2 linked regions of the Asticcacaulis excentricus CB 48 genome follow. The protein of the gene in region 1 interacts with the protein of each later gene in a pairwise test. Links are inferred from orthologs where the notes say so. Each region holds a gene or a part of one and is shown in the gene's direction. Other genes may lie near its edges.

Region 1 (15,024 bases):
TGAGCGGTATGTGGCTGCACGGTACTCGTGTTAATGCGCGAGTAAGGATTCCTGATTCCTGATTAACCTTCTGTGCATAAATAGCCGTAATTTTGGCCATTTTCGCTTGGTGGCCTGCCGCTTGATTCGGATGGCAGGACGGAAATTCATCAAGCGGTAACTTTTGTTAAAATTTATCTGAAAAAGACCTTCAAATCGCTGCGACTCAAGTTATCGGGTAACTATTCATTAAGCATATTCGATGTCTCATGATCGATGCTTGTGAGCGCTTTTGGCAAAAGCGCCGGGTCGATAATTGGACGGGAACAAAGGTCGCCCGGACAGGGTCACGGAAGGTTGGTCTGATCACATGGCTATACATCTCTCGGCGCCGCGCGCCACGGAATTGAAGCCCCGCATCGTCGTTTTCGGCGTCGGTGGCGCGGGCGGCAACGCCGTTAACAACATGATCGAGGCGGGCCTCGAAGGGGTTGAGTTTGTCGTCGCCAATACCGACGCGCAACAACTTCAGTTTGCCAAGACTGACCGTCGCGTTCAGCTTGGCGTCTCTCTGACGCAAGGTCTGGGCGCGGGTGCGCACCCGGAAGTTGGTATGACCGCCGCCGAAGAGTCGGCGCATGAAATCGGTGAGCACCTTGAAGGTGCGCACATGGTCTTCATCACCGCCGGTATGGGTGGCGGAACCGGCACGGGCGCCGCGCCGATCATCGCCAAGACGGCGCGTGAACGCGGTATACTGACCGTCGGTGTGGTGACAAAACCTTTCATGTTCGAAGGCCGGCATCGTATGCGTCTGGCCGATGCCGGTATTGCGGAGCTTCAACGCTATGTTGATACGCTGATCGTCATTCCGAACCAGAATCTTTTCCGTATTGCCAATGAGCGCACCACCTTCGCTGAAGCTTTTGGCATGGCCGATCAGGTCCTGCACTCGGGTGTGCGCTCCATCACCGACCTGATGGTACTGCCGGGCCTGATCAATCTTGACTTCGCTGATGTTCGCTCGGTGATGTCCGAAATGGGCAAGGCTATGATGGGGACGGGCGAAGCAACCGGCGATGACCGCGCGCTTCAGGCGGCGCAAAACGCCATCCAGAACCCACTGCTCGATGAAACCTCACTCAAGGGCGCCAAGGCAGTGCTGGTCAATGTCACCGGCGGCCTCGACATGACCCTGCTCGAAGTCGATGAAGCGGCCAACGCCATTTCGTCGGAAGTCGATCCGGACGCCAACATCATCTTCGGCGCGGCCTTCGATCCGTCGCTGGAAGGCAAGTTGCGGGTGTCGGTCGTGGCGACTGGCATGGACTCCGCTGCCGCGCAGCAACAACCGCCGATGCCGCAGGCTTCGGCTTCGACCCCACCGCGTCAGTCTATCTACATCACACCCGGCCGTCCGGGTCAGGCTCAGCCGGTTCAGACGGTCGCCGTTCAGGCCCCGCTCAGCCAGACTGCTGCGGCGCCTGCACCGCAACCGGCTCCGTTTCAACCTGCCCCTGTGGCCGAAACCCCGGTGCAACCGGTCTATCAGCCGGAGGTGCGTCTGGAACCTGCCGTCGCAGCGCCTGCGCCGCAGCCGGTTCCGGCCCCTGTGGCTCAGCCTGAGCCGCGTATAATTGCGAAAATCGTCGATCCGTCGGTCGAAGACGACTTCGATATTCCCGCCGTTCAACCGGCATCACAGCAGGTGCAGCGCGAAATTCCACAGCGTCCGGTTGCAGGCTATGGTACTACGCGTGCTCCTGAGCCCGCCCGTCCTGCCGTACAGTCGCCCCGTGAAGAAGATCGTGGTGGACTGTGGCGGGGGCTGTTTCCCAAGCGCAGTGACGTTCCGGTGACACAGACCCCGGAATACCGTCAGCCTTCGGCGCTGGCCCCATCCCCCTATGCGACCGCATCAGCCCCGCAAGCGGCCCCTCAGACCGCTGCCAAATCAGACGTTCTGCCGGGTATGGAAGCGGAGGATGATCTTGAAATCCCATCCTTTCTTCGCCGCCTCGCGAACTGAAGAAGACCCTAGTGTCTGATTAAAGCCCACCGCCTACGCGGTGGGCTTTTTCTTTTGGCTTGAAGGCGTTACGTTGGTGCCTCGCCCGTTAATCATGGCGTTACAAACCGTAATTCATGTTTAGTTGAGGCGAGGGGGTGTCGGGGCGTATAAACTGACGTGAGCGGAAACCTTTCCGCGCGTTCTTTTTTGGGTTTATGCGTTCCATGTCGCCTGACCACCACGAACATACGATTGCCGTTCCTGCCATCTGCGCGGGCGTCGGCCTGCACACCGGTCAACGTGTGCGCCTGTCCGTGCGTCCGGCGTCCGCCGGTATGGGCATCGTGTTTGTGCGTACCGACGTCTGCGACCGCGACAATCGCGTGCCGGCACGTGCCGACTTGGTCACGCAGACCCGTTTAGGCACCGTCATCACCAATGCAGCGGGCGTATCCGTTTCGACTATTGAGCACTTGATGGCCGCTCTGTCTGCGCTGGGCGTTGATAATGCCCTGATCGAATTAGATGGTCCGGAAGTGCCGATCATGGACGGTTCGGCTCAGCCTTTTGTGCAACTGCTGGATCAGGCCGGTTTCCGTCGTCAGGCGCAGCCGCAGCAGGTCATCGAAATTCTCAAGCCGGTCGTGGTTGTGGAAGGCGATAAGCGCGCGGCCTTCTATCCGGCTGAACGTTTTGAAATGCACTTTGAAATCGACTTCCCCAGCGCCGTCATCGGCCATCAGGAAATTGAAATCGTCGTCACAGAAGACACTTTCCGCACCGAGTTGGCCGCGGCCCGCACCTTTGGTTTTGTCGAAGGCGTCGAAGCCTTGCGTGCAGCCGGTCTGGCGCGTGGCGGCTCGATGGACAATGCCATTGTCATCGACGGTGACCGTGTGCTGAATGTCGAAGGCCTGCGCTTTGCAGACGAATTCGTGCGTCACAAGGCGCTAGACGCCATTGGTGATCTCTACGTGCTCGGTATGCCCATTCTTGGCAGGTTTGAAGGAATCCGTGCAGGTCACGGCCTTAATAATGCCGCGGTCCGTGCCCTACTGTCGCAACCGGATGCCTACCGGATCGTGACCCGCGCCCCCGTGCTCCAGCAGGTTGGTTAAAACCTGTTGGCGTTTGTGGCGCGCCGTTGTAGAGCTATCCTCCATAAAGCGTTAAGACTGCCGGGCGACTGACACCGGCCTGATGAGGATTTATCGTGCCGGCCTATACGACTTCGATCGCTTCTCCCTCCTTCGGCAAGACCTCGGCAAAGCTTCTGCTGCTGACGGCGCTGGCGGCTGTGGCCCTCACGGCGTGCGCCGGTAAGCCCAAGCAACGCACGCGTCTTGTGTATGAGGAGCGCCCCGTCGAAGCGCTTTACAATACAGGTATGCAGCGTCTGGATGAAAAGAGCTGGAACGAAGCGGTGGATTACTTCGAAGAGGTGGAGCGTCAGCACCCATATTCGGAATGGTCGCGCCGCTCGATCATCATGGAAATCTACGCCCACTATCAGGCCAATGATTACAACGAATCGACGGCGGCAGCTGAGCGGTTCATCAAGCTTTATCCGGGTTCGCCCCTGACCCCCTATGCCTACTACATGCGGGCAATCAACTATTTCGAGCAGATCGTCGATGTTGGCCGGGATCAGGCTTATACCGAGACGGCGCAGGCCTATCTGCGTGAAATCGTGCAGCGTTATCCGGGCACCGAATATGCCCGGGACGCCCAGGTCAAGCTCGACATGGTCTATGACCAGTTGGCGGGTAAGGAAATGGAAATTGGCCGTTTCTATCTTGCGCAGAACCAGCCGCTGGCGGCCATTGGTCGCTTCAAGACGGTCATCACTCGCTATCAAACGACTTCGCACACGCCCGAAGCTCTCTATCGCCTTGTCGAAGCCAATCTGATGATGGGCATTACCGACGAAGCCAACCGCAATGCGGCGGTGTTGGGCTACAACTATGCGGGCGATCGCTGGTACACTGCGGCCTACAAACTTATGCAGGAACGTGGGCAGCCGATGGACATCAAGCCACTTCCAGTTGCCGAAAAAACCAAACCCGCGAAAAAAGAACAAAAAGAGAAAAAGAGCTGGCTAAGCCGCATCAACCCGATGTAATCTTAGAGAAACAGCCGTGAGCCGACTCACGGCTTTTTCGTCAGGGTTTTCATGCTCACACGCCTGTCTATTCAAGACGTTGTGCTCGTTGATCGGCTGGATCTCGATATCCGGCAGGGCCTCTCGGTACTGACCGGTGAAACCGGGGCAGGCAAATCCATCATTCTCGACAGTCTGGGTCTGGCCACTGGTGCGCGCGGCGATGCCGGGCTGATCCGTGCAGGCGCGCCACAGGCTTCGGTCACCGCCGAGTTCGACCTGGGCGCCGGCCACCCGCTTTATGAATTTCTCGAAGACAAAGGGCTGGCCGTAGAGCCTGGTGAGCCGTTGCTCCTGCGCCGTGTGGTCAGCCGTGACGGGCGCTCCAAGGCCTTTGTCAATGACCAGTCGGTGTCGGTCAGCGTGCTCAAGGCGCTAGGTGACGGCCTGCTGGAAGTGCATGGTCAGCATGAAACGGTTGGCCTCCTCGATCCGCGCACGCACGGGGCCATGCTCGATGCGTATGGCGGCTGTGAGGGTGCGCTGGTGGCCACGGCGGCTGCCTTCCGCACGCTCAAGGCCCTGCGTGATCAGTACCGCGACCTCAAGCGGCAATCGGACAATGCGACGGCCGAAATCGAAGAACTGACCTTGCGACTTCAGGAACTGGACCGTCTCAATCCATTGCCGGATGAGGAGGCACAACTCGCGTCTGATCGCGCGCTTCTGGGGGCCTCAGAGCGGGCGCTAGAAGATATCAATGAGGCGCGCACAACGGTCGGCGGCGATCAGTTGTCGCAGCGCCTTTCTAAGGCCTTTCGCGCCCTCGATCATGCCCGAACCCGTGCGCAGCAGGCCGGAGCGGGGGAGGGTCATGCGGTACTCAAGGCGCTCTCCGATGCCGCCGAAGCGCTCGACCGCACCCTGATTGCCGCCGATGAGGCGCTAGCCCTGATGGATGCGGCGGCAGATGCGCTGGACGTAGAGCCAGGCAAGTTGGACCGCGTTGAGGAGCGTTTGTTCGCCCTGCGGGCTATGGCGCGCAAGCTGAATATTTTGGTCGAGGATCTGCCCCGAAAACGCGCCGAGATCGCCCAGTCTCTAGGTCGTATCGAAGATGCCGATGCTGAGCTGAAGAAGCTGGCTGCAGCGATTGCCGCCGCAGAGCAGGCCTTCAATACAGCGGTTGAAAACCTGCGGCAGAAGCGTCTGGCGGCCGGTGAGGCGTTGAGTGCCGCCGTAATGGCCGAACTGGTGCCGCTCAAGCTGGACAAGGCGGCTTTCCGCGTCAACCTCCGCCCGCTTGAGCCGGAAAAATACGGGGCGACTGGCGGCGATGTGATTACGTTTGAGGTGCGCACCAATCCAGGCGCTGACTGGGGGGGGATGGCGGCTATTGCGTCGGGCGGCGAACTGGCGCGCTTTGCCCTGGCGCTGAAGGCGGCTCTATCGACCCGGGGCGGCGAAGACGCGGCCGGTCCGGTGATGATCTTCGACGAGGTCGATCAGGGTGTGGGCGGTGCCGTAGCAGATGCCGTGGGTTTGCGTCTACGGAAGTTGGCCCAGCGCTCTCAGGTGATCGTCGTAACCCACTCGCCGCAGGTGGCCGCGCGCGGCGATCAGCATTTGAAGGTGTCGAAGGCCGATGCAGGTGAGGGGATGCGCTCGCGCGTCGTCGAACTAAATAAGGACGAGACGCTGGAAGAACTGGCCCGCATGTTGTCGGGCGCCGAAATCACCCCCGAAGCCCGCGCCGCCGCGATCGCGTTGGTGAAAGGGTAGAAAAGCACCTCCGCTGAAACGCCAGTTCGGCGCCCCCAAATCAGGGGAGTGATAAAGACAAGCTATGACCACACACCCACCCGATACGGCGCAGACGCGCCACGCACAGCTTTCTACCGAGATCAAGCACCACCGCGATCTCTACTATAATCAGGAAGCGCCCGAACTCACTGACGCCGAATACGACGCGCTGGAGCAGGAGTTGCGCGCGCTGGAGGCGCAGTATCCGGACCTGCATACGGTCGATAGTCCGACCGAACAGGTGGGGGCCGAGATTTCGAGCAAGTTTGCTCCGGTTCAGCACGGCGTGCCCATGCTGTCGCTCGACAATGCCTTTGCGCCGGAAGACGTGGCCGATTTTGAAAAGAGCATCCGTCGCTTCCTGCGCCTGCCGCCGGAAGAGGAGCTGGCTTTCGCGGTGGAGCCCAAGATCGACGGTCTGTCCTGTTCGCTGCTGTACGTGAATGGCAAGCTGGTGCGGGCGGCGACGCGCGGCGACGGGCGCACGGGCGAAGACATCACTGAAAACGTACGTACCATCAAGGACGTGCCGCACGTGTTGAGCGGCAGGGACCATCCCGAACGCATCGAAATCCGCGGCGAGGTCTATTACCCGCTGGCCGATTTTGCGGCCATGAACGCCAAGTCCGCCGAAGAGGGCGGTAAGGTTTTTGCCAATCCGCGCAATGCAGCGTCCGGCGCGCTGCGGCAACTGGATGCCACTATTACCGCCTCGCGGCCACTGCGCTTTTTCGCCTATACCTGGGGAGAGGTCAGCGATCCGCGGTTTGTCACGACACAGACCGAAGCGCTGGCCAAGTTCCACGAATGGGGGTTTCAGGTCAATCCGCGCTCGGCCACGACCGAAAACAGCGATGGTTTGCTGAAGATTTATGAAGCGATTCAGCGCGACCGGTCGAGCCTCGGTTACGACATCGATGGCGTGGTCTATAAGGTCGATCGGCTTGATTATCAGCGCCGGCTGGGCTTCGTCTCGCGCTCGCCGCGATGGGCCATTGCGCACAAGTTTCCGGCGGAACAGGCCCTGACCCACCTTAAGGCCATCGACATTCAGGTCGGACGTATCGGCACGCTGACGCCTGTGGCGCGGCTGGAGCCGGTTAATGTTGGCGGCGTGGTGGTGTCGAACGTGACCTTACACAATGCCGATGAAATCGCGCGCAAAGATATCCGCATCGGCGATCTGGTCCGGGTGCAGCGCGCGGGAGATGTCATCCCGCAGATTGTCGGGGTCGAGCTATCTGAGCGTCAGGAGGGCACGGAACCCTATGTATTTCCGACGGTCTGCCCATGTCCGCTGAAAACCGCTGTGGCGCGCGAGTTAAACCTGAAAGGTGAGGAGGGGGTGGCGCGTCGCTGCTCCGGCGAACACGCCTGCCCGCATCAGCGCGTCGAATATCTGAAATACGTCGTCAGCCGTAAGGTGCTCGACATCGAGGGCCTGGGCGAAAAGCAGCTTCAAAAGTTTAGCGAAGAAGGACTAATCCGTGAACCGGCGGACATCTTCACGCTCGAGGCGCGCGACAAGACGTCCCTGACGCCGCTGCGTAATCGCGAAGGCATGGGCGAGACCTCAGCGCGCAACCTGTTCAAGGCCATTGAAGATCGCCGACAACTGCCGCTGGACCGCTTTATCGCCGCTTTGGGGGTCAAGGGGGTGGGGGAGACCACGGCGCGTCTGCTGGCGCGGGCCTATCACTCTGAAAGCACCTTCCGCGACGCTATGATAGCGCTGGCTGCGGGGGATGAAGAGGTAAAGGCGGCGCTCGATAATATGGATCAGGTTGGGCCGTCTTTGGTGGCTGCGCTGATCGAGTTCTTCTCCAATGACCACAATGTCGGCATCTATATGCGCTTTGTGGCGCAACTCAGCGTTCAGGATGCCGAGGCCGTGGCCGGTGATTCGGCGGTGTCGGGCAAGACGGTCGTGTTTACGGGCACGCTGGAGAAGATGACGCGTGATGAGGCCAAGGCGCAGGCCGAACGGTTGGGGGCCAAGGTAGCGGGTTCAGTCTCGGCCAAGACGCATATCGTAGTCGCGGGACCGGGCGCGGGTTCAAAGCTCAAGAAAGCCGCGGAGCTGGGCGTTCAGGTGATGACCGAGGACGAATGGCTGGCCTTTATCGGGGCGGTGTAAGGCTTTATCCTTCCCCACTTAAAAAGCAGGGGAGGACTAAAATCAATCCAACGCGGACGCGAAATAGGCCTGTTCCTGCGCTGTCAGTTGAGGTTCAGGGAACAGGGTGCGGTCGGCTACAGACACCATGCCAAACAGGGCGATCAGTCCGGCCACAAAGCCCGTGCCGATCAGGAAATGCTTGCGGGCAGCCTTGCGCGCTTCGGCTTCGGGCGAAAGGGCGCGCGCCGGGCTGTGTGAAACGGTGAACTGACCGAAGGTGTCGGTGGCGGGTTGAAAAACGGTGCTGGTAGGCATGGTGTCCCTCCGCATACAGATGGCTACGAGGACACCTTACCTACCGCCGGATAAGGGCTCAGGCCGTTCTGATTTTGAAGGATATAAAGCCTTTATAAAGGGGCGCAGGCGGTTGTAAGCCAGTCTGCCACCTCCGGCTTTACGCGCGGCGACAGCAGACGCAGCACCTCGGCATGGTAATCATCTATATAGCGGCGCTCGGCCTCGGTCAGCAGCGACACCTCGATCAGGCTGCGGTCAATCGGTGCCCAGGTCAGGTTCTTGAAACCAAGCATCGGGCGTTCACCCCCGGCAATGGGGGCAGCGTCGGTGATGTATTGCAGGTTCTCGATACGGATACCGAAGTCACCGGCCTTATAGAAGCCCGGCTCGTTGGAAACGATCATGCCGGGTTGCAGGGCATAGGCATTGAGCGCCTTGGCGATGCGCTGCGGGCCTTCGTGCACCCCCAGATAGACGCCGACGCCGTGGCCCGTGCCGTGGTCGTAGTCAAAGCCGGCGTTCCACAGGAACTGCCGCGCCAGCACGTCGAGATGCGTGCCGGTTGTGCCCGCCGGGAAGCGAATGGTGGCCAGTGCAATATGCCCCTTGAGCACCAGAGTGAACATGCGTTTGTGTTCGGCGTTTGGCGTGCCAATGGCGATGGTCCGGGTGACATCGGTGGTACCATCAACATATTGCCCGCCGGAGTCGACCAGCAGCAGATTGCCCGGCTTAATGCGTATATTGCTCTGTTCGGTGACGCGGTAATGCGGCAGGGCCCCGTGCGGGCCGAAGCCGGAAATGGTGTCGAAGCTGAGGTCCTTCACCAAACCCGACGCGATGCGTAGGCTCTCCAGCTTTTGCGCCACTTCGATTTCGGAGGGCAGGGCGGTCTGCGCCTCGGTGGCCACCCAGTAGAGAAATTCGCTGAGGATGGCCCCGTCGCGGATATGGGCTTCGGTGGTCCCGGCGATCTCTGCCGCGTTTTTGCAGGCGCGCGGGATAAGGCAAGGATCATCGCCCGCAACGGCGCTGGCCCCGGCCCCTTCGATGGCTTCCACCCACCAGGCCGAGGACCAGTTGGGATCAACCAATATGCCCTGACCGGATAAAGCCGTTAGCGCCGCGGGGATGTCCGTGGGCGTTTTCAGCGCCACCTCATTGCCCAGCCATTCGCCCAGACCTTCCGTCACCTTGGCCGGTTCGAGGAACAGCTCCGCCGTGCCATCGGCCTTGAGCAGGGCCTGGGCCAGTGGCAGGGGCGAGCGGATGACGTCACCGCCGCGCACATTGAATAGCCACGCGATAGACGACGGCGCCGTGATCAGGGCCGCAGCAACGCCCTTCTGGCGTAGGCTTTCGGCGAGTTTGGCGCGCTTGTCGCCTGACGCCACCCCGGCAAATTGCAGAGGCTGCGGCACCACCGGCGTCATCGGCTGGGCCGGGCGCGCCGCGCCCCAGGCGAGGTCGATAGGGTTGGGATCGACGGCTTTCAGGTTGAGGCCGACGCGGGTAGCCGCCTGTTGCAGCGCCTTGAGCGCCGCCGGGCTGTGCAGGCGCGGATCAAAGCCGATGACGCTGCCGCGCGGCTGAGACGCGATCTGTTCGGCGATAGCCGTAGCGGTGAAATCGACGACCTCGAACACCGAAGGATCAGTCTGTTCGCGCGATTGCAGGGTGTAGCGGCCATCGGCAAACAGGATGGCTTTGTCCTTAAGGATCAGGGCCGCACCGGCTGAGCCGGTAAAGCCCGATACCCACGCCAGACGTTCATTGGCATCAGGCAGATATTCGTTCTGATGCTCGTCCTCGTGCGGGACGATAAAGCCGTCGATACCGAGACCGGCAAACTGCGCGCGCAATGCAGCGACGTTGGTCACGCCCTGCGACGGATGGGTGGTGACGCTGTAGGTCTGAAAGGTGTGGGCGGTATCGGCGGTCATGGTGGGGCCTCTGGAAATCAGTTGCCTCTATATAGCCCTGCGTGATTTGGTTTCAAATCATGAGTTTATGAGGGGTGGATTATGCGCTTTGTATGGACGATCGGATTCTCGTTCACGGGGTTCTTTCTGATCTCGAACTCTCTGTTACAGACGGTGTGGGTTGGTGGAATGAACGGTCTGTGGATGTTTCTGCTGTCTGGCGGCGCTGTAATCGTTGGTCTTATGGCAAACATCTGGGTTGCCGCCGTTGGTGTGATTTTGAATCTGGCGCTGAGATATCTGTTTGGCGATGTGGACCTAATTTGGGACGCAGTGGCTTTTGCCGCAGGCCTGTGCCTCTTTTTTATAGGTTCCAGCTATCGTTGCCCGCGCTGTGAACTGTCTCTGATCAAGAATACGTGGAACCGCTGGTCAACGGCCAGCATACCCAACCATTGTACGGTCTGCGGTCGAACCCGTGCGGATGTCCGTCCTTTTCAATATGCCCTGTGCCCTGAGCCGTGGGACGGGCAATATCACGACGAGGGGGGCGGACCGTTCCCGACAGACCTCGATGTGGCCGATATGGCACTCTATCACGCTCAGAAACGCTACAAGAAGAAACAGTTCAAAAAGGCCCGACGTTAGCTGCCGGGCCTTTCTTTCAGTCAATATTTAGCGCGCAGGCCCAGCCACAGTCGGCGACCGACGGAGCCGTAGTTGGCGGCGGTCTCATAGTCTTCGTCCGTAGCGTTTTCGACGCGCGCGACCAGCGTCATCGTTTCATTCAGCGCATAGCTGGCGCGCAGATCGAGCAGTGTGTAGGCGTTTAGTCGACGGGTATTGTAGATATTCTCGAACGACTTACCCGCATAGCGTAGCGAGGCCCCCAGTTCGAGGGCGTCCGTTGCCTGCCATTCAATGCTGGCATTGGCCAGATGACGGGGTGCACGGCCCAGATCGTTGCGGAAGGTCGCGCTGCTCGGGGCATCGTCGCGGGCGACGATGTGGCTGTAGTTGCCCGACAGGCGCACGTTCGCTGTCAGATTCGTCTCGCCATCCAATTCGATACCATAGGCCTTGGTGCGGGCGATATTGCCATAGAGGAAGGACGACATGTCATAGTCGATCTGATTGTCGGTCTTACGCCCGAACAGCGACACGCCGAGACGGCTGTCGTTGGTACCGTGATAATCGACGCCGACGTCGAGATTGGTCGCTTCCTCGGGCTTGAGCTTGAGATTGCCTGACCAGCCGTCATAGAGCTGATACAGGCTGGGGGACTTGAAACCCTGACCGAGGCTGCTGCGCAGTACCAAAGACGGCGACAGAGCGTAGGCGATGGCTACCTGAGCGATGGAGTTGCCCCCAAAGACCGAATGATCATCATAGCGCAGGCTGGCGTTCACTGTCAGGGCCTGCGTCACCTCCTGACGCAGTTGCGCAAACAGGCCATTGAGGGTGACGCGCTTGTTTAGACCAGAGGCAATAGCTTGCGAGCGCTCGCTCGACGCGCCGAAGACGAGTTTGGACGACTCCGACAGGGCCAGAGCTCCGGTGTAATCGAAGCTGGTCTGACGCCCTTCGAACGGATAGGTGGTGGCATTTGCGAGGTCAGAGGTGGAACGCTTCGTCGTGCTGTAGCTGAGGGTGAAGGTCTGCTTCAGCGCGCTGCCAAAGGCTTGCGTGTAATAGCCGAGGCTGGCCAGATTTTCGTTCTGAAAACCGGTGTCTCGGGTATCGGCCAGTTGGAACGCCGCATTATAGCCGTCGAAATCGTACTCGCTTTCGGTGCGGGCCAGACGGGCGCGCAGGCCTGATGTGTCGCTCAAGGCGTAGTGCAGATAGGTGTTGAGGTGCTTCTGCGTAAAGCCGTCCTTTTCCGCCGCTCCGCGCAGCGACGACACGCCGTCATCGTCGATATACGACGCCGCTAGACGCCAACTCAAAGGGCCCGTCTTGCCGCCGATACCGGCCTTGCCTACAACGTATTCATCCAGGCCTTCGATGGAGCCTTGCGCCTCAAAAGGGGCCTGGGGCATGCGGGTCGTCACCGACACCACACCGCCGATGGCCTGAGAGCCCCACAGGGTCGACAGCGGGCCGCGCAGGATTTCCACACGCACGGCATCGTTAAGCGCCAGCAATCCGAGGTTTAGCCCGCCTCCTATCATCGACGGGTCGCCCAGCTTCACGCCATCGACGATAAACAGGCTGCGGTCGCTTTCGGCGCCGCGAAAGCGTGCCGTGCCGGCCTGACCGTGACCGCCGGTCTGAGCGATAGAGACGGACGGGGTGAGGGCGATCAGGTCTTTAAGAAAGACCAATTGACTGCGTTCTATGGCGGCGGCATCAAACGTGCTGACACTCTGCCCCACCTTTGACAAGGCCACGGGTTCGCGGGTCAGGGTGACGACCACCTCTTGCGGGGCGTCTTCGGCCAGCGCAGGCGAGGTGAGGAAGGCGGCAAACGCGACGCCGCAAAAGAAGGTTTTCAAGATCTTATGCCTATTCACAACAGGACGAGCGCCCCGGACGGACCGGCGCGCACAACGAATCGTCTCTGAGGAAGGCCTTTGTCAGAGCGCATTTCGATTGCATCGAAACCATGCTCTAGATTTTGGTTAAAGCGCTTTTTCATCCGAAAAGTGCGTCACACTTTCGGCAAGCGCTCAAAGGCTTATCCGCTCTTGTGGCACACCCCGACCACGCGAAGGACGACAGCAGGGGCAGGTCTCCTGACTCGCGTCTCAGGCGCGTTTCGCCGCCTTCCCGGTACAAAGACAACCAGTGGCATATGGCGGAACACTCGACGCTTACAGTTGCGGGGACAGCGCAGGCCTTGCACCTGCTTCCCTTTTAAGCCGCATCTCTGCGGCACCGTCTGCACAGTGTCGGGGTAGGGGAGCAGGACGAGAAGGTCAAGCGCGGGGCGCGTGTATAAAGGCAAGTGTGGCGCTTAGGACGCGGTATCTGTGCCTAACAAGACCCGCAGCACCGACTTGGCCGTGTCGAAGGGGGCCGGGTTGCGCGTCGCCTGAGCGGCGACAACCGCGCCATTGAACAGCACCATCGCCTGATCGGTCAGAGCGTCGGGGTTTGCATGGCCGGAAAGGGCGCTCAGTTCACGGACGAGGGCGTGCATATCGGCGAACATGGCTGTGGCGGCGGCCTCAATTTCCGGCTGACGGCCGCCAAATTCCTGACGCGCCGAGATGGCCAGACAACCACGGAAACAACCTCTGGCAAACAGGCTCTGGCGCAGATCGAACAGGGCCATCAGGCGCCCCTTCGGATCGGGGCTCAGCGCTTCGACCCCGGCGCGCAGTTGCGGAAGGGATTGTTCGCGGTAGTGATCGACCAGTTCGGCGATCAGCGCCTCCTTGGACGGGAAGTATTTATACAGGGTGCGTTTGGAAATGCCGGTATCGGCCATCAGCGTATCGACGCCCAGACCGAAGCCGTGATCATAGAACAGCTCAAAAGCGTGGTTGATAATATCCTGTTTTTTTTGCGGTTTGGTCATGAGAGGGCTTTTAACAGCAAGGGGCGGGAAGCTTGTGGAGTGGCCGGTGAGCAAAAATTATAGCCTGCCGGCTTGCAAAAGTAAACAGATCGGTTTACATCGGCGACATGTAAACAGATCTGTTTACTTTTTAAGCATGAAACCTAGGAGCCTGTTATGTCCCTCTCCAACCAAGTCATTCTCGTTACCGGTGCCAATCGCGGCATTGGTGCCGCCACGGTGCGCGCACTGCTCACCCACGACGTCAAAAAGGTCTATGCCGCGGCGCGTAACCCCGCCTCTCTGCCGGATTTTGCGGACCCGCGTGTCGTGCCGCTGGCGCTTGATATTACCAATGAAGCTCAAGTGACCGCTGTCGCCGAAGCGGCGGGGGATGTCGATATTGTGGTCAACAATGCCGGAACGGCGGTGTTTTCGGACGTGCTTAACAGCCCGCTGGACGTGGTCGCTGCCGATTTCGACACCAACCTCTATGGGACACTGCGGGTCATGCGCGCGTTTGCGCCGAAGCTGGTTGCCAAGGGCTCAGGTACGATTGCCAATGTCATAAGCGTCGTGGGCCTTGTCGCCGCTGCGTCTTTGGGCGGCTATTCGGCGTCCAAGGCGGCATTGTTGTCGGTCACGCAGTCGGCGCGGGCGGGCCTGAAAGGCACGGGCGTCAAGGTGCTGGGTATATTCCCCGGTCCAATCGACACCGATCTGGCGCGCGATATTCCTATGCAAAAGGCAACGCCGGAAACCGCGGCCAAACGCATAGTTGAGGGTCTGCAAGCGGGTGAGGAATATATCTTCACTGACCCGGTGGCGGATCATATCGGCGATACGTGGCGTACCAATGCACCGGCTCTTGAGGCGGCAATGGCCGGAGCGGAGTAACAGATAAGCCCTTCCTCGGAAGGGCTTTTTTATCTACGATTGAGTCGATAAGGGAGAGCTAAATGAAGATGTTTGGCGGGGTTCTTCTGGCTGTGTGCGGCCTCGGAGGATGCGAGAAAGCGGTCAAATACCCTGAGATTAGCCCGATGTCTCCTGAGGTAGCTAAGCGATGCGACTACCTCGCTATTGGGGCGCGAGCTATAGAGGCTCAAGTACCGGGATATAAGGCTGCTCATGTCGAGGAGCGATTGGTAGTGGAGCCCAGAAAGGATAAGGTTGATGTCTATTACCAGCTGCCCAACTTTTCCGTGGGGGGCTCAGGACATGCGATCATTGATCCTACGGATTGCACGGTGGTTAAGGTGTTCTTTGACGAATGATCAAAACGCA
Region 2 (15,202 bases), 1.7 Mb from region 1 along the record:
CGAAACCGATTGTTTGCTGTTCTTTGCGTAACACCCCCCTTGTCAGGCCGCGCGGCTTCGATCAAATGCGCAGTCGATCGCATAACAGAGTTAATCATAACAGGGTCAATCCATGTCATCACACCCGCAGGCAGACAGCGTGCAGAAGGAAGGCGGTCTGCGTACCATTGTGGCAGCCTCCGCCGCCGGTACGACCTTTGAGTGGTACGACTTCTTCATATTCGGGGCCCTGACCTCGATCATCACGAAGAACTTCTTTACCGGTCTTGATGACACCACCGGCATGATCCTGGCGTTGCTGACCTTCGCGCTGGGCTTCCTCTCACGGCCCTTCGGCGCGTTGTTGTTTGGTCATATCGGTGATCGAAAAGGTCGCAAGGGCACCTTTCTCTACACCATACTCTTAATGGGGGTGGCCACAGTGCTGATCGGCTTTCTGCCCACCTATGAACAGGCAGGGATATGGTCGCCCTTGCTGCTTGTGGGTTTGCGCATCCTTCAGGGCATCGCGATGGGCGGTGAATATGGCGGGGCTGTGATTTACGTTGCGGAACATGCCCCAGCGGATAAGCGCGGGGCCTATACGGCGTGGATTCAGGCCTCGGCATCGCTGGGACTGGTGATCGCCTTGCTGGTCGTCTTTCTGACCCGCACCATCGTTAAGGAAGAGGCCTTTGGTGACTGGGGCTGGCGCATTCCATTCATCGTCTCCGCCGTACTTCTGGCGATTTCAGTTTATATCCGCGCCAAAACCGCTGAAAGCCCCGCCTTCCGCGCTCTGCACGACAGCGGCAATATCTCCAAGGCCCCGTTCAAGGAAGCCTTTGGCCAGTGGTCGAACTTGCGTCAGGTGCTGATCGCCCTGTTCGGTTTCATGACCGCGCAGGGCGTGGTGTGGTACACCACCTTCTTCTACACGCAAGTGTTTCTCGAAAGGAGCGTCAAGCTGGCGCCCACCACCGTCAACCTGCTTGTAATGAGCATTTCGATCGTCAGCGCGGTACTTTACGTCGTCTGGGGTCAGTTGTCGGACCGCGTGGGACGCAAGCCGGTGATGATCCTTGGCATCGCCATTGCGGTGCTGAGCTTCGTGCCGGGCTTCCACCTGATGGCGCGCTTTGCCAATCCGGCGCTGGATGATGCCGTCAACCGCACGCCGGTCGTCATCTTTGCAGACCCGCGCAAGTGTTCGGTACAGTTCGACCCGGTGGGAAAAGCGCAGTTCACCTCGTCCTGCGACCTCGCCAAGTCGCTGGTAACGGGGCTCGGTGTGCCCTATATCAACAAGCCGACTGAGCCTGGCGCGACGTTTGCTACCGTACAAATCGGAGATCGCACCATTGCCGTGCAGTCGGGCGACAAACTGTCGAAGGCCGAACTGGCGACGCTAAAGACCAATGCTGTAACCGATCTCAAGGCGGCGCTGAAGGCCGCTGGCTATCCCGAAGCCGCCGATCCGAAGCGCGTCAACGTACTGGGCATCTTTGGCGTGCTGTTTGTCTTCACGGTAGGGGCCACAGCGCTCTATGGCCCGATGGCGTCAGCCCTTGTTGAAATGTTCCCGACGCGCATTCGCTATACGGCCCTATCTCTGCCCTATAACATCGGCACCGGCTGGTTCGGCGGCCTTTTGCCCGCCATCTCCTTCGCCATGGTCGCCGGCTCAGGTAACCTATTCTTCGGTCTGTGGTATCCGGTAATTGTCGGGGCTACCGCCATCGCAGTCGCCCTCATCTTCATGAAGGAAACGCGCGGCCGTGACCTGCACACTATGGAGGATCAGCCCGGCGTGTAACGGCGGGATTAATTCGCCTGAAAAACGAAAAAACACGGAAATGTGCATTGAGTTTTTCCACAACCGTGTCATTATTCCCACAGCTCCCGACGGAGTGTATGTGGCGGCTTTGACGTCCCGTGAGTGCGTTTTTCCCTTTGTCTCTTCGTGTTATGTGCCAAACATCTGACCCGGTCAGTCTCACTGACCGGGTTTTTTATGCGTCAGGAAGCCGTTATGCGTTTGTCGATTGCCTCATGGAACATCAACTCGGTGCGGCTGAGGATTGATCAGGTCATACGTTTTCTCGATATGGCGCGCCCGGACATCCTGTGCCTTCAGGAAATCAAGTGCCAGAACGGTGAGTTCCCACGCAAGGCCTTCGAAGACGCCGGCTATCCGCATATCCTCGTCACCGGGCAAAAGGGTTGGCACGGCGTGGCGCTGGTGTCGAAGCTGCCATTTGAAATCAACGAGATTTTGCCCTTTTGTCGCCGCGGCGAAGCGCGCGTTCAGGGCATACAGGTCGCGGGCATCGACCTTTGGAACTTCTATATACCGGCAGGCGGTGACGTTCCCGACCGCCAAGCCAATGACAAGTTTGATCACAAGCTGGAATTCTATGAGCGCCTGACCGCGCACCTGAAAACGCGCAATCCCGATGCCCCCCTTCTGATTGCCGGTGACCTCAATATCGCGCCCGGCGAAAACGACGTGTGGAGCCATCGTCAGATGCTGAAAGTCGTAAGCCATACCCCGCCGGAGCTGGAGGCGTTTGCTGACCTGATGGCGGCCGGCGGCTTTCATGACGCCTTCCGCGAACTATGGCCCGAACCGCAGAAGCTGTTTACGTGGTGGAGCTATCGCGCCGCCGATTTTCGCAAGTCCAACCGCGGGCTGAGGCTCGATCACCTGCTGATCAATCCCGCCTTGAAGGCGCGCATCACCTCGCCTATAGCCGCCGTCATCCACGACTCCGTTCGCGAATGGGACCGGCCGTCGGATCACGCCCCTATTCAGATCGAGTTCGACCTATGACCGAAGACACCTTGCCCGCAGAAGCTGGGCTACCCGCCGACATTCTGGCCAAGGCCGATTTTCGCTTCAATGAATATGCGTGGAGGATCAGGGATATCCCCGAGGTAATCCGCGCCGCCACGAAGGCCGGATTTATGAGCCTCGGCGGCCAGCTTCAGATCCGTATCCCTGATGCCATCGGCGAATGTCACTGGGTCGAAACCGACCCGGCGGGCCTCGCCCCCACTGACCTGCCGTGGGACGTGCGCATCCGCATGATCGAACAGGTGGCCCTCGAAGACTGGGAAGACCTCAAAAAGCACTTCGACTTCGCCGAGCAGGTCAAGCTCGCCTTTCCGGCCGTGCTGGAACCCTATCTGGCCAAGGGCGGCAAGCTGGACGATGCCCTGTGGTTCACCTGGTACGTCATCGACGAGGACAGCGAGCGCCAGCACCGCGAAGCGGAGGGGGCGGAGGGTTAGCGCAGCTCTTTACGCACCACCAGCTTCAAACCCGACCAAACGTTGCTGACGGCGCAGACCTTCACATCGACAAAGCCCAGCGGCAGGCAGACCTCGCGGATAACGTCTTCGGTAATATCGGTCGGCACTTTTGAGGCCTTCTTGGGCCACGATACCCAGACCATGCCGTCCGATCTCAAGGCCCCGCGCCAGTGCGTCATCGCCGTTTCCAGCACCGCACGCTCGGTGGCAAAAATGTGCACCAGCTCCGGATCATCGACGCCGAATTCCACGCCGTCGGGCAAGGGTTCAAGCCAATTTTTATAGTCGTTGGGTGCGCCGAGCACAGCCGCCCGCATCGCCGGTTTGTAACCGAGCTTCTTGGCCAATGGTGTGCCGGAATAGCCGGACGTCATTAATAAATCTCTTCTAAATATAGAACGACCTTAAAAGTCCCTTCGCATGTGTTCAATATATTCAATGTCTCATTAAAAATTTCAAACATTTTGAGAATTTTTTGAGTTGGTTTAAGTTCTAAGGTTTCATTTTCATAAGTTGGATATGTAATACCAAAATCTATGTGGGGTTGCTCAATATCTCCTATAATTTCATACGTCTCCAAAATTACGGGAGCGCAATTCTTGCTCTTAGCGTAATTAATGACTTGTTGAGCTAGTTCTATAGACATGAGCGGGGTTCCAATCGCCGTCAGTCCAGCTTCATATAATTTGTCAAAAACATCGCTCATCACTACATCCAAAGAAAAAGCCGAAGTTCCAAGAACTCCGGCTCACTCCAACTAACGGGTGCAGGGTCGAGAGCCTGCTAAAATTGCAACCTGTACCCACCGGCATCGGTCATCAGCAGACGGGCATTGGCCGGATCGGGCTCTATCTTCTGGCGCAGGCGATAGACGTGGGTTTCCAGCGTGTGTGTGGTCACCCCGGCATTGTATCCCCATACCTCGGTCAAAAGTTCTTCGCGTGAAATCGGCTTACCGCCAGCGCGATATAGGTATTTGAGGATGTTGGTTTCTTTTTCGGTCAGGCGAATCTTCTTTTGAACCTGATCAATCAGCAGCTTGAGCGCTGGTTTGAATTCATAAGGCCCGATGCGGAAGGTCGCGTCTTCGGAGGTTTCGTGGCTGCGGACCTGAGCACGGATACGCGCCAGCAGGACGGCAAAGCGAAACGGCTTGGTGACATAGTCATTGGCACCCGCATCCAGCCCCAGAATCTGATCAGAGTCAGAGGCGGCCCCGGTCAGCATGATCACCGGCGTGGTCAGGCCGGATTTGCGCAACAGGCGGCAGGCTTCGCGCCCGTCCATATCCGGCAAATCGACATCCAGCAGGATCAGATCGGCATTAATGGTCTTCCCAAGGCGGATGCCTTCGGTGCCATTCGATGCCTGAGTGACCTTGAACTCTTCGTGCAGTTCAAGTTGTTCGGCCAGCGCCTCGCGCAGTTCGTCATCGTCATCAACGATCAGCAGGGTTTTTTGTTGCACCTTAATCCTGTAGCGTTGTGGGTGTTTTTATCAGTTCAGGGTGTAAACCGGCCTATGGTCAAGATTTTTACCGCATACGCCGAAGGTTTTCTAGTCTTAAACTCAGATAGGGTGCGTTGCGCTCTGGGTAAAGGGGGCGTTATATCCGCCGCCGATAAAAGGGAAGGCGATCTGCGCTCGCCGCTGGGCCTGTGGCCGGTGCGTTATGTCTGGTATCGCCCCGATCGTTTGCCGGTGCCGCAGACCGTCCTGCCCGTGAAGGCCTTGTCACCCGATGACGGGTGGTGCGATGATATAGACAGTGATCTTTATAACCTGCCCGTCAAACTGCCCTTTGGGAAGTCGCATGAAAAACTGTGGCGCGACGACCATGTCTATGACCTGATCGTGGTGCTGGGGCACAATGACGACCCGCCGGTCAAGGGGCTGGGATCGGCCATCTTCCTCCATCTTGCGCGTGAGGACTATTCCGGCACCGAAGGCTGCGTAGCGCTCAGTCTGGAGCACTTGCGTGAGTTACTGAAAACCGCCGACGCCGAAACCTATGTGGAGATAAGCCATTAGCGCGAGCCGAAAATGGCCGTGCCGACACGGATTTCGTTCGATCCGAAACGCAGCGCCGTTTCGAAATCGTCGCTCATGCCCATGCTGAGATGTCCGATGCCATTGCGCTCGGCCATCTTGCGCAACAGGGCGAAATAGGGACCGCGCGGGCCTTCGACCGGTGGAATACACATCAGACCGCACGGCTCCAGCCCATAGCCTCGCACCGTCGCGATAAACCTATCTGTCTCAGCGGGCAAAATCCCGGCCTTTTGCGGCTCTTCGCCAATATTAACCTGTACATAGACGCGTGGAGCGCGGCCCTGCTTTTGTGCCTCATCGGCAATGGCGCGGGCGATTTTTTCCCGATCAACGCTTTCGACAACATCGAAAAAAGCCACGGCATCAGCGGCCTTATTGCTCTGAAGCGGGCCGATCAGGCACAGAGTCAGGTCGGGATATTGATCTTTTACCGGCCCCCAGCGTTCCATGGCCTCCTGCACGCGGTTCTCACCAAATCGTCGGTGGCCAGCCTCCAGCACCGGGCGTATAACCTCCCAGGGCTGATTTTTGGATACAGCGGTCAAACAGGCGGAACCGTCCGCTCGCCCGGTCAGTTTCAGCGTTTTGTGCAGGCCTTTGACAATACGCGCATAATTTTCCGCCGAAGGTGAAGATGACATACCGAACTCGCTACGCCTTTCTGATGAACCGGGCCAGAGACATAGCCCGCCACGCGCATATGTCCAGCGCAAACGGACGTGAACTGCCCGCCCTGTTTTACGTCACCGATCCCAAACGCACACCGCATCCGGAAGAGATTGTCGCGCACCTGCCGGCGGGGGCAGGTGTCATCTACCGCCACTTCGGCGATCCCCATGCCACGGCACATGCCCGCGTCTTGCGCACCCTGTGCGATGATAATGGGTTGAAGCTATTGATCGGGCAGGATGTGGCATTGGCTGAAGACGTGGCCGCCGATGGCGTGCATCTGCCCGAACGCGCGCTGTCAAATGCACCAGATGTGCGCGAAAGGCATCGCGAATGGCTGATTACCGGGGCCTGTCACGGTTGCGAGACGCTCGATCTGGCGGAGGTGACGGCGCTTGATGGTCTCTTCATCTCACCGGTTTTCGCCAGCCACAGTCCCTCAGCAAAGGGTGTCGCACCTCTGGGCCTCAAAGGTATTCAGATGTTTTGCGATCTGAGCCCCGTGCCGGTTCTGGGGTTGGGCGGTATTGGGGCTGACAATGCCGAACAGCTGACACACTCCGGCCTGGCCGGATTTGGCGCGGTCGAGGCGTTTCAGCTTAACTGATTAAAACTTAAAGGTGGTTTCCAGACGCACGCGCGGCTGGTCCTTTTCGGCCGCCGGATCACGCGGCTGCAGCGACTTGGTCTTTTCACCGAAACCGACCGTACCGCCCACACGTACCGAGGGCGAGATCTTGTAAAACGCACCGGCATCGACGTCGTTCCAACCAGACGGGCGAGCCTCGTCCTGATTGAGGTCCAGCTTCAAACCCCAGCGGCCCTTGACCGACCACTGATAGATTTTCGACTGCTGGCGCGTAGCGGCATTGCTTTCGGTAGAAACGGTGCTGAGGCTTAGCGGTGCAGTGGCTTCGCTGGTTTTGGCCTTGGCGGTCTGGTTATTGAGCGCATAGGCCGGCGCAGACGCGATAAGCGCCACGGCCATAACCGATACCCCTGCTGCCATAACCCGCTTCATAACTCTACCACTTCCGATAACCAGCCCGTGGACCGGTCACGTTCAAATCTCACTTGGGCATCGCCATATATGGGAAGTGTGACGGATTTATGTAACCGTCTGACATACCCGCAATCGCTTGCCCTGCCCTATCCCTCACCCTGATTAAGGCGTGGATACGTTACAAATCGCTTAAAAGCCCCCACGAGTGAAATCAATAGTGATCGTCGTTATTTGGCTAAGTCGTCAAATTCGCTCAGAAGATGTGATCAAATAGACACGCCCTTACCGCCCGCAGATTTCCAGCGTTACGCGCCTTTGCCGCACAACTGCCGCGATTGGGTGCCAGCTTGGCTTGGATTTTGGCCGTAAATGCCCCTCAACGGGTCTGACGGCCCAGAAACGGCCGGGGCCGGGGGACAAGGAAAGGCTTGTCATACCCCCGTTTGCTCATGCTATAGAGCGGTTAACAGGACAGATGCCCCTCTCCTCATTTGGGGATGGCGCTTCGGGACAGAATGCGGAGTGGACGACACACTATGAAGACGATCAAGAAGGCGGCTCTGATTACGCTGGCCGCAGCCCTGTCTCTGAGCCTGACGGGCTGCCTGAGCTTAGGCAAAAAAGAAGAGACCACCATTGACGCCAAGGCCGAGAAGCGTGGCTTCCTGGGTCTGGGAGGTGCTAAGCCGACCAGCGAGCAGGCCAATGCAACGATTGGCGTCAATGCCTATCTTTGGCGCGCGTCGCTCGACACCATCTCCTTCATGCCTTTGGCTTCGGCCGATCCGTGGGGCGGCATCATCGTCACCGACTGGTACGCCAACCCGGAGAAGCCCGACGAGCGTTTCAAGGCTACGGTCTATATTCTTGATACCCGTCTGCGCGCCGATGCCCTGAACGTCTCGCTCTACAAGCAGGTCAATACGGGCGGTCAGTGGGTGGACGCCAGTGTCTCGGCGCAAACCCAGATCGACATAGAAAACGCCATCCTGACGCGCGCGCGTCAGCTGCGTCTGTCGAACGTGAAATAAGCTGCTTCTTCGGCTGCAAAATTAAGGGCGTTCGGGCTTTGACCCGGACGCTCTTTTTGTTTATGCCGAACGCCTGTTTTTCGCGTCGTTTGCGCTAAAGGTCCGTTGATGTCCCGCTACAATCCCAAAGAATCCGAACCGAAACAACGCGCCCGCTGGGACGCCTCCCAGACCTTCCTGACAAAGTCGAAGGATCAGGCCGGCGACAAGCCGAAATACTATGTCCTTGAGATGTTCCCCTACCCGTCCGGTCGCATCCATATGGGCCATGTGCGCAACTACGCCATGGGTGATCTGGTGGCGCGGTTCAAGCGAGCGCGCGGCTTCAACGTGCTGCACCCGATGGGCTGGGACGCCTTCGGTATGCCGGCGGAAAACGCCGCCATGGAACGCGGCATCCACCCCAAAGGCTGGACGTACGACAATATCGCCAGCATGAAGGCGCAGCTTCAGCGTCTGGGTCTGTCGATCGACTGGACGCGCGAATTCGCCACCTGCGATCCCAGCTATTACGGCAAGCAGCAGAAGTGGTTCCTCGATCTCTTGAAGCACGGCCTCGTCTATCGCAAGGAGTCTCAGGTTAACTGGGATCCGGTGGACAATACGGTTCTGGCCAATGAACAGGTCATCGACGGCAAAGGCTGGCGATCAGGCGCCGTGGTCGAAAAGCGCAACCTGACCCAGTGGTTCCTCAAGATCACCCAGTATGCCGATGAACTGGTCGAAGGTCTCTCGACGCTTGACCGCTGGCCCGACAAGGTGCGCCTGATGCAGGCTAACTGGATCGGCCGCTCCAAGGGTCTGAAGTTCAAATTCAACTTCGCTGGCGAAGTCGCGCACGAACCTCTGGAAGTCTACACCACCCGTCCGGACACCCTGTTCGGTGCGGGCTTCGTCGCGGTGGCCGCTGATCACCCGCTGGTCAAGGCTTTGCCCGTGACCCCGGAACTGGAGGCTTTCCTTGATCAGGTAAAGAAGGGCGGCACGACGCAGGAAGAGATCGACACCGGTGAAAAGCTCGGTTTCAACACCGGCTTGAAGGTTCTGCATCCGTTCAAGCCCGGTGAGACACTGGACGTTTGGATCGCCAACTTCGTACTTATGGGCTACGGCACCGGGGCCATTTTCGGCTGCCCCGCCCATGACCAGCGCGACCTCGACTTTGCCCGCAAATACGATTTGCCGGTACGCGAGGTGGTTCTGCCAACCGATGCCGATGCGGCCAGCTTTAAGGTCGATACCGAGGCCTATACGGGGCCCGGCACGATCTTCAATTCCGAATTCCTCGACGGTTTGGATATCGAAACCGCCAAGGCAACGGCGATTGAAAAGATCGAGTCCTTAGGTCTTGGCGAAGGCGCCATCATCTATCGGCTGCGTGACTGGGGCGTGTCGCGTCAGCGCTACTGGGGTTGCCCCATCCCGGTCATCCATTGCAACGACTGCGGCGTGGTGCCAGTGCCCGAGGACCAACTGCCGGTTACCCTGCCCGAGGACGTCACCTTCGACGTGCCGGGCAACCCGCTGGACCGCCACCCGACCTGGAAGCACGTCAACTGTCCACACTGTGGCAAGGCGGCACGCCGCGAAACCGATACGCTCGACACCTTCGTGGATTCGTCGTGGTATTTTGCACGCTTTACGGCCCCCGATGCGTCTGAGGCCATTCGCAAAGCCGATGCCGACTACTGGCTGCCGGTCGATCAGTATATCGGCGGCATCGAGCACGCCATCTTACACCTGCTCTATTCGCGCTTCATCACCCGTGCGCTCAACACCTGCGGCTATCTGGATGTGAAGGAGCCGTTCGCTGGCCTGTTCACGCAAGGCATGCTGACGCATGAAACCTATAAGACCGCAGCCGGAGAATGGGTCGATCCCTCCGACGTCGAAGTCACGAGCGAAGGCAGTAAGCGCAGCGCTATCAAGCTGTCCACTGGCGAAGCGCTGAAAATCGGCGACGTCGAAAAGATGTCGAAGTCGAAAAAGAACGTCGTGGCCCCCGAAGACATTTTCGACACCTACGGCGTCGATGCGGCGCGCCTGTTCGTGCTGTCTGACTCCCCGCCGGAGCGCGACGTGCAGTGGACGGCATCGGGCGTTGAAGGCTCCTGGCGCTTTACGTCGCGCGTGTGGGCCGAATTCGACAGCCTGCCCGACGATGATGTTGCAGCTACCGATGACGCTTCAGCGCTGGAGCTGCGCAAGGTGGCGCACAAGGCCGCCAAGGCCGTTACCGAAGGCTTCGAAGGCTTCCGCTTTAACGGCGCGATTGCCAAGCTTTATGAATTCGTCAACGCGCTTCGCGCCTCCGATGTGCAAAAAACCGGTACAGCGGCACGCCGTGAGGCCCTGACCATCCTCGCCGGGCTGATCGCCCCGGTGACGCCGCATCTGGCCGAAGAAGGCTGGGCACGTCTGGGGCATAAAGGCCTGATCGCCGATGCCGCCTGGCCGCAATACGACCCGGCTCTGGCAACCGATGACGTCTATACCCTGCCCGTTCAGGTCAATGGCAAGAAGCGCGGTGAGCTTCAGGTGCCCCTGAACGCCTCAGAGGCGGAAATCCGCGAAATGGCGCTTGCCGACGAGGGCGTGAAGCGTCATCTTGAAGGCGTAACGGTGCGCAAGGTGATCGTCGTTCCCAACCGCATTCTCAACTTTGTCGTAGGCTGATCATGATCCGCAGAGCCCTTCTGGCCTTCGCCTTGCTGAGTGCGCCTCTGACCTTGAGTGGTTGCGGGTTCACACCAGTCTATGCGCAGAAGGGCTTGCCCGGTGAACTGGCCAATATTGACGTCATCACTACGGATTCGCGCACCGGCTACTTCCTGCGGCAAAACCTGGTGTCGGGCTTCAATACCCTTGAAGGCCAGAAGCGTTACCGTCTGAGCGTCAAACTTGAAGAAAAGCGTTACGATGTGGGTGTCGGCATCAATGATATCGCCGTGCGCACGGAAATTTCGACGAAGGTGCAATATAGCCTGATCGAAGCGGCGACGCGCAAGGTTCTCATCACGGGAACTTTCGTAGATTCAACTACTTACGATGCAAATGCCCAGTCACCGTACGCAGGCGTCGCCGCCCAGAAAGACGGTCAGCAACGCGCCGCCACCGCCATCGGCGAACGCATCCGCAGTGAGCTGGTGTTGTTCTTCCACGACAAGAAAGCGGCTCCGGCCAGCTAAAGCCCATGAAGCTGGTTAAACGCCCCGAAATCGAGGGCTTCCTCAAAGCGCCGCCGCGCGACGTCATCGCCTGTCTAATCTATGGCAAGGACCGCGGGCAGGTGCTGGAGCGTGGGCAAGCGCTGGCCCAGAAAATCGTTCCGGACATCAAGGACCCGTTCAACGTCTCGCTGCTTACCGATACCGATATCGACGCCGATCCTGCGCGTCTTGAGGATGAGCTTCAGGCGCAGTCTCTGATGGGCGGCCGACGCTTGGTGCGGCTCAAATTCTTTTCAGAAAAGGCGGCTCTCGACAAACAGGTGGCCGCTGCGCTCAAGGCCCATGTCGCTGGTGATCTGAACCGCGACGCCTTCTTCCTGATCGAAGCCGGTGGTCTAGGGGGCGACTCCGCCGTGCGCAAGCTGGCCGATGCCGACAAGGCCATCGCTTCCATCGCCTGCTATGAAGACGAAACCGGCGACGTTGTGCGCATGGCACGTGAGACCCTGGCGCAGAACGAGGTCGCCCTGACGCCCGACGCCATGGACATCTTCGCTGCCCGCCTGCCCAAGGAACGCGGCGTGGCGCGTCAGGAGATCGAGCGGCTATGCCTGTTTATCGGGCCGGGATCGCGCCGAACCATCGACGACAAGGAACTACAGGAGTTCTTGGGCGTCGAGCCCGATGCCTCACTGTTCGATGCCGCGCTACAGGCCTTTGGCGCCAAGATGGCCCTGGCCCAGGCGGGTTTGCGCCGGGCCTTTGCCGAGGGCGAAGACGGCTCTGCGGCCTTGCGCGCCCTAAATGGCCATCTGGTCAAGCTGCGGCTCATTCAGGCACAGATTGCCAAAGGCATCGACGCCAAACAGGCCGCCCGTGCAGCAGGTGTCTTCTGGAAGCAGGAAGCGGAGTTTCTGCGTCAGGCGCGCGCCTGGTCAGACTTTTATCTCGACCCGCTGTCCAAAGAACTGATCGAGACGGACAAGCAGTGCAAATCCACCGGTATGCCGGACCTGCTGCTGGCCGAACGCCTCTATATGAGCATTGCCGGACGGGCCAGACGGCTGGGATTATAAGCCGCTCGCGCGCCTAAGGCTTAGCGAATTACCTCAGCGAGGAGAACCCGCCATCAGGCGCCGGCACACATCATCCAACTGTTCAAGACTGGCATAGGCGATACGCACCTCACCCTTGCCGCCCTTGTCGTCCAGCTTAACGTTGAGGCCCAGCAGTTCCTGAAGGTCTTGTTCCAGCGACAGTACATCGGCATTGGTTTGCGCCTTGGGACGCGCCGGTTTGGTCTCGCCGCTGAGCGCGGTGCGCGCCAGCATTTCCGCCTGACGAACAGACAGACCTTTCTGAATAATCACCTCAGCCAGCGCTTCGGGGTTGCTCGCCGTCGCAATGGCTCGGGCATGGCCGGCGCTCAGGCGGCCGTGAATGACGTGATCCTGAATACCCTCCGGCAGGCCCAGCAGGCGCATCATATTGGCGATATGGCTGCGTGACTTCGAGACGACCTGCGCCACAGCATCCTGTGTGCGGCCAAAGCGCTCCATCAGCACCTTATAGGCGCGCGCCTCCTCGATGGGGTTGAGGTCTTCGCGCTGCACGTTTTCGATGATGCCGATTTCCAGGACCTCAAGATCGTCCAGTTCGCGCACGATCACCGGAACGGTCTTCAGACCCGCCTTTTGCGCGGCGCGCCAGCGGCGTTCACCGGCGATGATCTGAAACTGCCCGGCTTGACCAGGTAACGGCCGCACCAGAATGGGCGACAGGACGCCCTTCTCTTTGATAGAGGCGCTGAGGTCGTCGATCTCCGCTTCTGAGAAGAACCGCCGCGGCTGATCCGGGTTGGGTTGCAAAAGCTCAATCGGCTTTTCCAGCGTCGCGGCAGGCTTACCATCATTGGTGGCGATAGGCACGGACCCCTGGTTGTCACTCAGCAGCGCCGACAGACCGCGACCCAGACCTCTTTGTTTCTCAGACATGTGTATCCTTCAGTCTTAGTCAGGCAGCCGCGCGGCGCACTTTTTCACGTTGAACGACTTCACGGGCCAGTTTCAGATAGGCCTGTGAGCCGGTGCATTTCAGATCGTAGATCAAAGCCGGCTTGCCAAAAGACGGGGCCTCCGACACCCGCACATTGCGCGGAATGACCGTGTCATAGACCTTCTCGCCAAAGTGCGAGCGCACGTCCTTGGCGACATGGCCGGACAAGGCGTTGCGGCGGTCGAACATGGTCAGTACAATCCCCTGAAGCTCCAGCTTCGGGTTCAGCGAGCCCTTGACCAGGTCGATGGTCCGCATCAGTTGCGATAGACCTTCCAGAGCAAAAAACTCACATTGCAGCGGCACTAGCACCGCATCGGCAGCACTCATGGCGTTGATGGTCAGCAGATTCAGCGACGGCGGGCAGTCGATCAGTACATACGAATAGGCCAGTTCACCGACCTGTGCTTGATGCTCCAAAGCGTCGCGCAGGCGATAGGAACGCCGGTCGGCCTGACCCAGCTCGATCTCAACGCCCGACAGATCAGGGTCCGACGGGATGATATAAAGGCCAGGCACTGAGGTTCTGACCGCGCATTCGCCAATCGGCTGCTGATCGACAATCACATCATAGATGGTGGTGGTACGCGCCGAGCGCGGCACGCCCAGACCGGTAGAGGCATTGCCCTGCGGATCCATGTCAATAATCAGCACCGTCTCCCCGACGGCGGCAAGAGCGGTTCCGAGATTGATCGCCGTCGTCGTCTTACCCACCCCACCCTTCTGGTTAGACACCGCCAGAACGCGGGGCATGGGGTGCGGGGGGAAACTATCTGGCACGGCGAACGCTCCGAATATGCAGGACGCGACCGCGAGGGTCGCTCAAGGACGTAAACAGTTCAGACTGAAAAGCCCAGTTTTTGCGCGCCTCGACGATTTCCGCCTCGACGTTTTCGCCTTTCAGCAACCAGCCCTCGGCCCCTTTGCGGAAGAAGCTTTCGGCAAACCCAATAAGCTTCGGCAAAGGCGCCATGGCGCGGGCGGTGACCACATCAACCTTCAGCGAGACATTCTCCGCCCGGTCGTTAATCACCGTCGCCGGCAGATCCAAGTCTCGCACAACTTCGCCTAAAAAGCGACAGCGCTTGGCCAGGGAGTCGATGAGAAACACGCGCCGGTCTGTGGGTGTTTCGCCTGAATCTGTGGACAGGTGCTTAAGGAGTATGGCCAGTACGACCCCGGGGAAACCCGCCCCCGCGCCCAGGTCTGCCCAGGTTCTGGCGTCCGGCGCATGGTTCAGCAGTTGCGCGGAATCGAGCACGTGCCGCGACCAGTAATGCGGAAGGGTCGCAGGCCCGACGAGGTTCATCACCTCATTGCGCTCAGCCAACACCTTTGCGAAACGCGTGAGGTCATCAAGGGCCGCCTGTTTCACGTGAAACACCAGATGCGCTGCCATTTCCTCTGGCGTCATAAACAACTCTGTCATGCGATTATGCCGCGCCCTTTTTCAGGTTGCGCACATGGAACAACAGGGCCGTCAATGCGCCTGGAGTCATGCCTTCGATGCGACGCGCCTGACCAAGCGTCAGCGGTCTGACGCGGCCCAGCTTTTCCCTGGCTTCGTTAGACAGGCCACCCACTCGCGCATAGTCAAGGTCTTCGGGCAGGGCCAGGTTCTCGTCCTTGCGGAAGGCGTCGATCTCCGCCGCCTGACGCCCGAGATAGCCCGAATAGAGGGCGTCAATTTCGACCTGCTCAAACACGCTGTCGGACCAGTCTTTAAGCTCTGGCCATACCGTTTCCAGCTTATCCCGCGAGCAGGTGTCGTAGGACAGGAGTTGCAGCAGGTTGCGCTTTTGACCATCGGCATTGACGCGGATACCCAGCGCATTGGCCTCGTTCGGGGTCAGCTTGAGGTCTTCGGCGCGTTGGCGTGCCTCGGCCAGAGCCTGCTTCTTCTCCAGCCAGTGGGTTTTGCGCCGTTC

Evidence for each region.
Region 2: the proteins of ligA (region 1) and leuS interact in binary tests that used the Escherichia coli proteins (3 or more experiments, as listed by UniProt). The link is inferred for Asticcacaulis excentricus CB 48 from one-to-one orthologs.

What each region holds. Positions count from the first base shown.
Region 1 is NC_014816.1:1,790,440-1,805,463, reverse strand. Bases 5,562-8,484 are described here. They hold ligA (NAD-dependent DNA ligase LigA), read left to right. Parts: upstream 5,562-5,937; coding sequence 5,938-8,031; downstream 8,032-8,484. Other genes in these bases: ASTEX_RS08280 (aminopeptidase P family protein), read right to left, coding at 8,421-8,484; ASTEX_RS08285 (hypothetical protein), read right to left, coding at 8,074-8,328; recN (DNA repair protein RecN), read left to right, coding at 5,562-5,873. In the rest of the region: cell division protein FtsZ, read left to right, coding at 350-2,008; lpxC (UDP-3-O-acyl-N-acetylglucosamine deacetylase), read left to right, coding at 2,215-3,108; ASTEX_RS08300 (outer membrane protein assembly factor BamD), read left to right, coding at 3,204-4,112; more of recN, read left to right, coding at 4,164-5,561; more of ASTEX_RS08280, read right to left, coding at 8,485-10,253; ASTEX_RS08275 (hypothetical protein), read left to right, coding at 10,335-10,880; ASTEX_RS08270 (TonB-dependent receptor plug domain-containing protein), read right to left, coding at 10,901-12,730; ASTEX_RS08265 (TetR/AcrR family transcriptional regulator), read right to left, coding at 13,192-13,758; ASTEX_RS08260 (SDR family NAD(P)-dependent oxidoreductase), read left to right, coding at 13,915-14,634; ASTEX_RS08255 (hypothetical protein), read left to right, coding at 14,697-15,014; ASTEX_RS08250 (sulfate/molybdate ABC transporter ATP-binding protein), read right to left, coding at 15,015-15,024. UniProt on the Escherichia coli protein: DNA ligase that catalyzes the formation of phosphodiester linkages between 5'-phosphoryl and 3'-hydroxyl groups in double-stranded DNA using NAD as a coenzyme and as the energy source for the reaction.
Region 2 is NC_014816.1:134,605-149,806, forward strand. Bases 7,841-10,941 are described here. They hold leuS (leucine--tRNA ligase), read left to right. Parts: upstream 7,841-8,157; coding sequence 8,158-10,725; downstream 10,726-10,941. Other genes in these bases: ASTEX_RS00645 (DUF3576 domain-containing protein), read left to right, coding at 7,841-8,049; ASTEX_RS00655 (hypothetical protein), read left to right, coding at 10,728-10,941. Outside these bases: ASTEX_RS00595 (MFS transporter), read left to right, coding at 113-1,795; xth (exodeoxyribonuclease III), read left to right, coding at 2,012-2,812; ASTEX_RS00605 (hypothetical protein), read left to right, coding at 2,809-3,273; ASTEX_RS00610 (DUF3052 family protein), read right to left, coding at 3,270-3,668; ASTEX_RS00615 (hypothetical protein), read right to left, coding at 3,668-4,000; ASTEX_RS00620 (response regulator transcription factor), read right to left, coding at 4,078-4,761; ASTEX_RS00625 (L,D-transpeptidase family protein), read left to right, coding at 4,816-5,325; ASTEX_RS00630 (YggS family pyridoxal phosphate-dependent enzyme), read right to left, coding at 5,322-5,987; ASTEX_RS00635 (thiamine phosphate synthase), read left to right, coding at 5,981-6,622; ASTEX_RS00640 (NtrZ family periplasmic regulatory protein), read right to left, coding at 6,623-7,024; more of ASTEX_RS00645, read left to right, coding at 7,555-7,840; more of ASTEX_RS00655, read left to right, coding at 10,942-11,237; holA (DNA polymerase III subunit delta), read left to right, coding at 11,243-12,295; ASTEX_RS00665 (ParB/RepB/Spo0J family partition protein), read right to left, coding at 12,329-13,213; ASTEX_RS00670 (ParA family protein), read right to left, coding at 13,233-14,027; 16S rRNA (guanine(527)-N(7))-methyltransferase RsmG, read right to left, coding at 14,044-14,688; tRNA uridine-5-carboxymethylaminomethyl(34) synthesis enzyme MnmG, read right to left, coding at 14,708-15,202.